Chelativorans sp. AA-79: one gene and its partner. The protein of the gene in region 1 interacts with the protein of each later gene in a pairwise test. Links are inferred from orthologs where the notes say so. Each region holds a gene or a part of one and is shown on either strand. Other genes may lie near its edges.

What was found.
Region 2: the proteins of hflK (region 1) and ftsH interact in binary tests that used the Escherichia coli proteins (3 or more experiments, as listed by UniProt). The link is inferred for Chelativorans sp. AA-79 from one-to-one orthologs.

What each region holds. Positions count from the first base shown.
Region 1 is NZ_CP120361.1:2,240,915-2,244,094, reverse strand. The notes cover bases 120-2,983. They hold hflK (FtsH protease activity modulator HflK), read right to left. Parts: upstream 2,182-2,983; coding sequence 1,057-2,181; downstream 120-1,056. Other genes in these bases: PVE73_RS10820 (thymidylate synthase), read right to left, coding at 2,861-2,983; PVE73_RS10825 (dihydrofolate reductase), read right to left, coding at 2,328-2,831; PVE73_RS10835 (protease modulator HflC), read right to left, coding at 120-1,057. In the rest of the region: PVE73_RS10840 (DUF2065 family protein), read right to left, coding at 1-16; more of PVE73_RS10835, read right to left, coding at 71-119; more of PVE73_RS10820, read right to left, coding at 2,984-3,180.
Region 2 is NZ_CP120361.1:648,210-651,457, reverse strand. What follows is about bases 248-3,179. They hold ftsH (ATP-dependent zinc metalloprotease FtsH), read right to left. Parts: upstream 2,717-3,179; coding sequence 779-2,716; downstream 248-778. Other genes in these bases: tilS (tRNA lysidine(34) synthetase TilS), read right to left, coding at 2,829-3,179; glmM (phosphoglucosamine mutase), read right to left, coding at 248-542. Outside these bases: more of glmM, read right to left, coding at 1-247; more of tilS, read right to left, coding at 3,180-3,248. UniProt on the Escherichia coli protein: Acts as a processive, ATP-dependent zinc metallopeptidase for both cytoplasmic and membrane proteins. Plays a role in the quality control of integral membrane proteins.

The DNA of each region.
Region 1 (3,180 bases):
CGAGAAAATCACTCACCGCGACCGGCGCCCCTTGGAGGAAAGCGATGCATGAAGCGCGACGATCCCCAGCCTACTGCGCCGGTTCCGGCGCAGTCACGCGCGGCCCCGGCTGGCTCTCCTGCTCAGGGGTGACCGCCCCGGTCAGCGGCCCGGACTCGCCGCCGCCATTGCCGCGCGTCGTTCCTCCAGCATCGTTGAAGAAGCGGAAGAACTCCGAGTTGGGCGTCAGGAGCATGGTCGTGCCCGAAGGATCCAGCGCCTGACGATAAGCGGCCATCGAGCGGTAGAACTCGAAGAAGTCCTCGTCCCGCTGGAAGGCGTCGGCGAAGATTGCGTTGCGCTCCGCCTCGCCTTCACCGCGCAGGATCTCCGCCTCACGCTGGGCGGCGGCGAGAATCTCGACCACCTCGCGATCCGCGCGGGCCCGGATGCGGGCCGCGGCCTCGCGTCCGCGGGCACGCAGGCGCTCGGCCTCGGCAAGGCGCTCGGCCTTCATGCGGTCATAGGTCTGCTGCGAGACCTCTGCCGTCAGGTCCGTGCGCCGGATGCGCACATCCCTGATCTCGATTCCGAGCGAGGCGGCATCGGGACGCAACTGCTCGGCCACTTCGCGCATCATCGATCCCCGCTCTTCAGACAATGCGGCCTCGAAGCCGCGCAGACCGTAGACGCGGCGCAGGGCGGCGTCGAGGCGCGTGCGCAGACGCTGTTCGGCGAGCGGAATGCTGCCGGAAACGGCCTGGCGGAAGCGGCTCGGATCACTGATCGAGTAGGCGACGAAAGCATCCACCTCGTAGAATTTGCCGCCGGAGACCTGCACGCGGATGTCGTCGAGATCGAAGCGCAGGATACGGTCCTCGATGATCTGTACGTTGTCCGCCTCCACGAAGGCGAAGGGCAGCTTGAAATACAACCCCGGATCCCGTTCGACACGGACGATCTCGCCGAACCGCAACACGATCGCCTGCTGCCGCTCGTTCACCACGAAGACGGACGAGTAGAGGAGGAAGAGAACGATAGCGGCGAGAATAACGAAAAAGGGAAGACGGTTCGACATCAGTTATTTCCCCCTTGCGTCTGCGCGCCGAGCTGGTTCGGGTTCTGGGTACCGGCGGGCGCGTTGCGCCGCAGTTCCGGGAGGGGCAGATAAGGCAGCACGTCTTGTCCCGCGCCCTGCTCCAGGATCACCTTGTTGGAGCCGCGCAACACGTTTTCCATCGTTTCCAGGAAGAGACGCTTGCGGGTCACCTCGGGCGCCTTGGCATATTCCTCGTAGACGGAGATGAAGCGTTGCGCCTCACCTTCGGCCTCCTGCACGACGCGGTTCTTGTAGGCGGCCGCCTCCTCACGGATCTGCGCAGCCTCGCCGCGCGCCTGGCCGAGCTGCTGGTTCGAATACTGGTTGGATTCCTCGACGAAGCGGTCTTCGTCCTGTTCGGCCCGCTGCACTTCGTCAAACGCGTCGGCGACCTCCCGCGGCGGCGCCGCATCCTCGATCGAAAGCGCGTTGATGCGCATTCCCGCGCCGTACTCGTCAAGCGTATCCTGGATGATGCTCTGCACGTCCTGCGCGATGCCCTGGCGGTCGTCGCGGAAGATGTCCTGGGCGGGGCGCCGGCCGACCACCTCGCGCATGGCACTCTCGGCCACCTGACGCACCATTCCGTCCGGATCCTCCACATTGAAGAGATAGGGCGCCGGCTCGGCGACCTGATAGGCCACCGAAAACTTCACATCGACGATGTTCTGGTCACCGGACAACATCAGACCGGACGAACTGCCGCCGCGTATCTCGCCGATATCCACGAGCCTTTCCGCGATGGACACGGTGTCCACGGTCTCGATCGGCCACCAATGGAAGTGAAGCCCGGGCTCGGAAAGCTCCTGCTTCGGCTCGCCGAAGCGCAGTTCCACGGCGATCTGGTCGGGCTGCACCGTATAGATGGACTTGAAGAGCCAGAACCCCACCAGAGCGACGATGATGATGGCGATGATCGCGGGATTTCCGCCACCACCGCCGGGCAGAGCACGCCGCAGCCTGTCCTGGCCGCGCCGGATGATCTCCTCCAGATCGGGGGGCGAGGATTGCGGCCCGTTCGGACCACGTGGACCCTGGTCCCAAGGCCCCCCACTGTTTCCTCCGCCCCAAGGGCCACCGCCACCTTGATTGTTCCAGGGCATTATTGTTCCTTTTCCTGAGCCGCCAACCGACCGGCCGCCGACATTGCCTTACGGCCTGTTATAGGTGTCGGGAAGCGCGCTTTCAACGCGAAGCCGTGCGAACTTGCCGCCGCACCCGTCAAACGCCTGCGTCGCTCGCCGCCCACTCAGCCCGACTGCCGCCGTTCGTAAATGAGATACTGCGTGGGATAAACATCCTTTTCGCCGGCAGGAACGCTTTCCCTGGTGACAACCTTCCAGGCATCGTCATCGATTTCGGGGAAATAGGTATCCCCCTCGATTTCGGCCTCGACATGGGTGACATGGAGGCGGGTCGCTCGCGGCAGCGCCTGGCGGTAAACCTCACCGCCCCCGATGACGCAGATCTCGTCACCCGCGCCTTGCCCCTGGGCAGTCCTTATCGCCTCGTCGAGGCTGCCGGCCACCGCCGCACCTTCCGCCGGATAGGCCGGATCGCGGGAAATCACGATGTTGAACCGCCCGGGCAGGGGCTTGCCGATGCTTTCCCAGGTTTTCCGGCCCATAACCACGGGCTTTCCCATCGTTATGGCCTTGAAGCGTTTCATGTCCGTCGACAAACGCCACGGCAAGCCGCCCGCGCGGCCGATGACCCCATTCTTCGCCATGGCGACGACGAGGGAGAGTTCCATGTCACGCTCCTCGGCTCTCTGGAAGGGTCTCAAACCGCGATAGGCGCGCGGATCGTGGGATCGGCAGCATAGCCTTCCAGCCGGAAATCGTCGTAGCGGAAGGCGAAGAGATCGCGCACATCCGGATTGATCCACATCGTGGGCAGCGGCTTCGGCGTCCGGGTGAGTTGCTCGCGCGCCTGCTCGAAGTGGTTCCTGTATAGATGCGCGTCACCCAGCGTGTGGACGAAATCGCCGGGCCTGAGCCCGGTCACCTGCGCAACCATCATGGTGAGCAGCGCGTAGGAGGCAATATTGAAGGGGACGCCCAGGAAGATATCCGCCGAGCGCTGGTAAAGCTGGCAGGAAA
Region 2 (3,248 bases), 1.6 Mb from region 1 along the record:
ATGACGATACGCAGGCCTGCCAGCGACATGTCGCGCGGCAGGGTGCGCTTGGCGAATTCGATATAGCGGTCGTGCACGCCGTCGACGCGCTTGGCCCGGCCGAGCGAATCGGCATCGGCCAGCGCCAGTTCGATATCCCTGTGGAGCATCGATTCGATGCGGTTTTCGATCTGGTCGGACAGTTTGTAGCCGTCAGGTCCGAAAAGCTTGATGCCATTGTCGTGAAACGGGTTGTGCGAGGCCGAGATCATGACGCCGATGTCGGCCCGCAGCGAGCGCACCAGCATGGCCACGGCGGGGGTCGGGATCGGCCCCAAAAGGAACACGTCCATGCCCGCCGCGCAGAAGCCCGCGACCATCGCATTCTCGATCATGTAGCCCGACAGACGCGTGTCCTTGCCGACCACCACCCGATGACGATGGCTGCCGTTCTGGAAGGTGAGGCCGGCGGCCATGCCGACGCGCATGGCCACTTCCGCAGTCATGGGAAAGCGATTCGCGCGTCCCCGAATCCCGTCGGTTCCGAAATATTGTTTCGACATAGGTTTTTTCGTCCGCACCGATCTTGATCGCAAAGCAGCGCTCCTTCCCTCTCTCCGCCACAGCTTCGCGCGATATACGTCACACTTTATGCGAGAATTCGTATTCGATCCATATGAACAGGCGCTTGTCCAGCATAGTTAACAGGCGGTAAGCACACCTGCCTCCTGCGGCCTCGGCATTCGGGACCATTCATCGCGCCCCCGGCACGATGAATTGGCCTGCGGCAACCGGCCCCTCACCCCTGCGGCTGGGGCTCCATCCCGGCATCGGGCTCTTCGCCCCCCTTCTTGCCTTCCTTGCGCGCGCCTGCCTTGGGCACGGTGGAGCCGCGCGAGGGGGGAGTGTCGTCGCCAAGATCGCGCGACGGCTTCTCGCCGCGGATGATCGCCTGGATTTCGTCGCCGGAGAGCGTCTCGTATTCGAGCAGCCCTTCGGCAACCGCGATCCACGCGTCGCGCTTGGAGGTCAGGATCTCCCGCGCCTTCTCATGGGCCTCGTCGATCAGCCGGCGCACCTCGTCATCGATCTTCTGCTGCGTCTCCTCCGACATGTTCTGCTGGCGCGCGACGGAATGGCCGAGGAAGACTTCTTCCTGGTTCTCGCCATAAGCGACCTGGCCGAGCTTGTCCGAGAAGCCCCAGCGCGTAACCATGGCGCGGGCGAGCTTGGTTGCCTGCTCGATATCGGAGGCGGCACCCGAGGTGATGTTCTCCTTGCCGAACTTCAACTCCTCGGCGACACGCCCGCCCATCATGATGGCAAGGCGCGAGATCATCCACTTGTAGCTCATGGAGTAGCGGTCGCCCTCCGGCAATTGCATGACCATGCCGAGCGCGCGCCCGCGCGGGATGATCGTCGCCTTGTGCACCGGATCGGACGAAGGCACGTTGAGCGCCACCAGCGCGTGGCCCGCCTCGTGATAGGCGGTCAGTTCCTTCTCCTCCTGCGTCATGGCGTGCGAGCGGCGCTCCGCACCCATCATGACCTTGTCCTTGGCGTCCTCGAACTCCTGCATGGTGACGAGGCGCTTGTTGCGCCGCGCCGCCATCAGGGCAGCCTCGTTGACGAGATTGGCAAGGTCGGCGCCGGAGAAGCCCGGCGTGCCGCGCGCCACGATCTTGAGATCGACATTGGGCGCCAACGGCACGTTGCGCACGTGAACCTTAAGGATCTTTTCGCGGCCGGCCACATCCGGGTTCGGCACCACGACCTGCCGGTCGAAGCGGCCGGGGCGCAGCAGCGCCGGGTCGAGCACGTCCGGCCGGTTGGTGGCGGCAATCAGGATGATGCCCTCATTGGCCTCGAAGCCATCCATCTCGACCAGAAGCTGGTTCAGCGTCTGCTCGCGCTCGTCATTGCCGCCGCCCAGGCCCGCGCCGCGGTGCCGCCCGACGGCGTCGATCTCGTCGATGAAGATGATGCAGGGCGCGTTTTTCTTCGCCTGCTCGAACATGTCGCGCACGCGGGACGCACCCACGCCCACGAACATTTCCACGAAGTCGGAGCCGGAGATGGTGAAGAAGGGCACATTGGCCTCGCCGGCGACCGAACGCGCCAGCAGCGTCTTGCCGGTTCCGGGAGGGCCGACGAGCAACACGCCGCGCGGGATCTTGCCGCCCAGTCGCTGGAATTTCTGCGGATCGCGCAGGAATTCGACGATCTCCTCGAGATCCTGCTTGGCCTCGTCCACGCCCGCCACGTCCTGGAAGGTGACGCGGCCATGCGCCTCCGTCAGAAGCTTGGCCTTGGACTTGCCGAACCCCATGGCGCGGCCGGAGCCCGACTGCATCTGCCGCATGAAGAAGATCCAGACCGCCAGGATAAGGATCATCGGAAGCCAGGAGATGAAGTAGCCGAGGATCGAGCTGGAGCCGTCGGTCTCCGGCCTGGCATTGATCGTTACGCCGCGGTCCTCGAGCCGCTGGACGAGGCTTGAATCGCCCGGCGAATAGGTCTGGAACGGCGTCTGGTTGTCCGCATAGGTGCCGGTGATCCGGTTGCCGGTGATGGTGACGCTTTCCACACGACCCTGCGAGAGTTCCTCTAGGAACTGGGAATAGGCGATGTCACGCGTGGCGCCGCGCTGCTGGGGCGCCTGAAACAGGTTGAACAATGCAATCAGAAGGACCGCAATGATCGCCCACAGCGCGAAATTTCGATAATTTGGATTCATGTTCGTTCCGTCAGTGCGCCGAGGCCGGCATCGTTGCCCCTAACATAGGGAGCGAGCACAGAGTTGCCAAGCATTCCGGCAGCGGTGGACCTCAAAATGAGCAGCACATGGTTTATCCCATATGTTCTTTGTGGCCATGGAATGGCAGAGCGGGAAGCGGGCCGCCTCGAAGGAGATCAAGAACGGCGCCCGCGGGGGCGGAATCGAAGGAGGGGAGAAGCCGTGCCCATGGCCCGGCTACGGGACGCACGGAGACCCCCTCGGCCTCGCCGGCAAGCCCGAGGCAATCGCCGTTTTTCCAGAGGGCTGGCTCCGTCGCGAGCGCGGAGCGCAGCAGGCCGGCGGGGGCATCCACGTCTCCCAGGGAGGCCTCTTCGGCGTTCTCACGGCCATAAGGGGCGAGCACAAGCCCGGCAGTCCCCTCCCCGGCCATGACCAGGTAGCGGCCGTCCCACAACACCTCGCCGGCAAGGGCGGCTGCAGGAAGGTTGCGCCGCTCGCGATGGAGATAGAGTTGCCCATGGCTGACCGT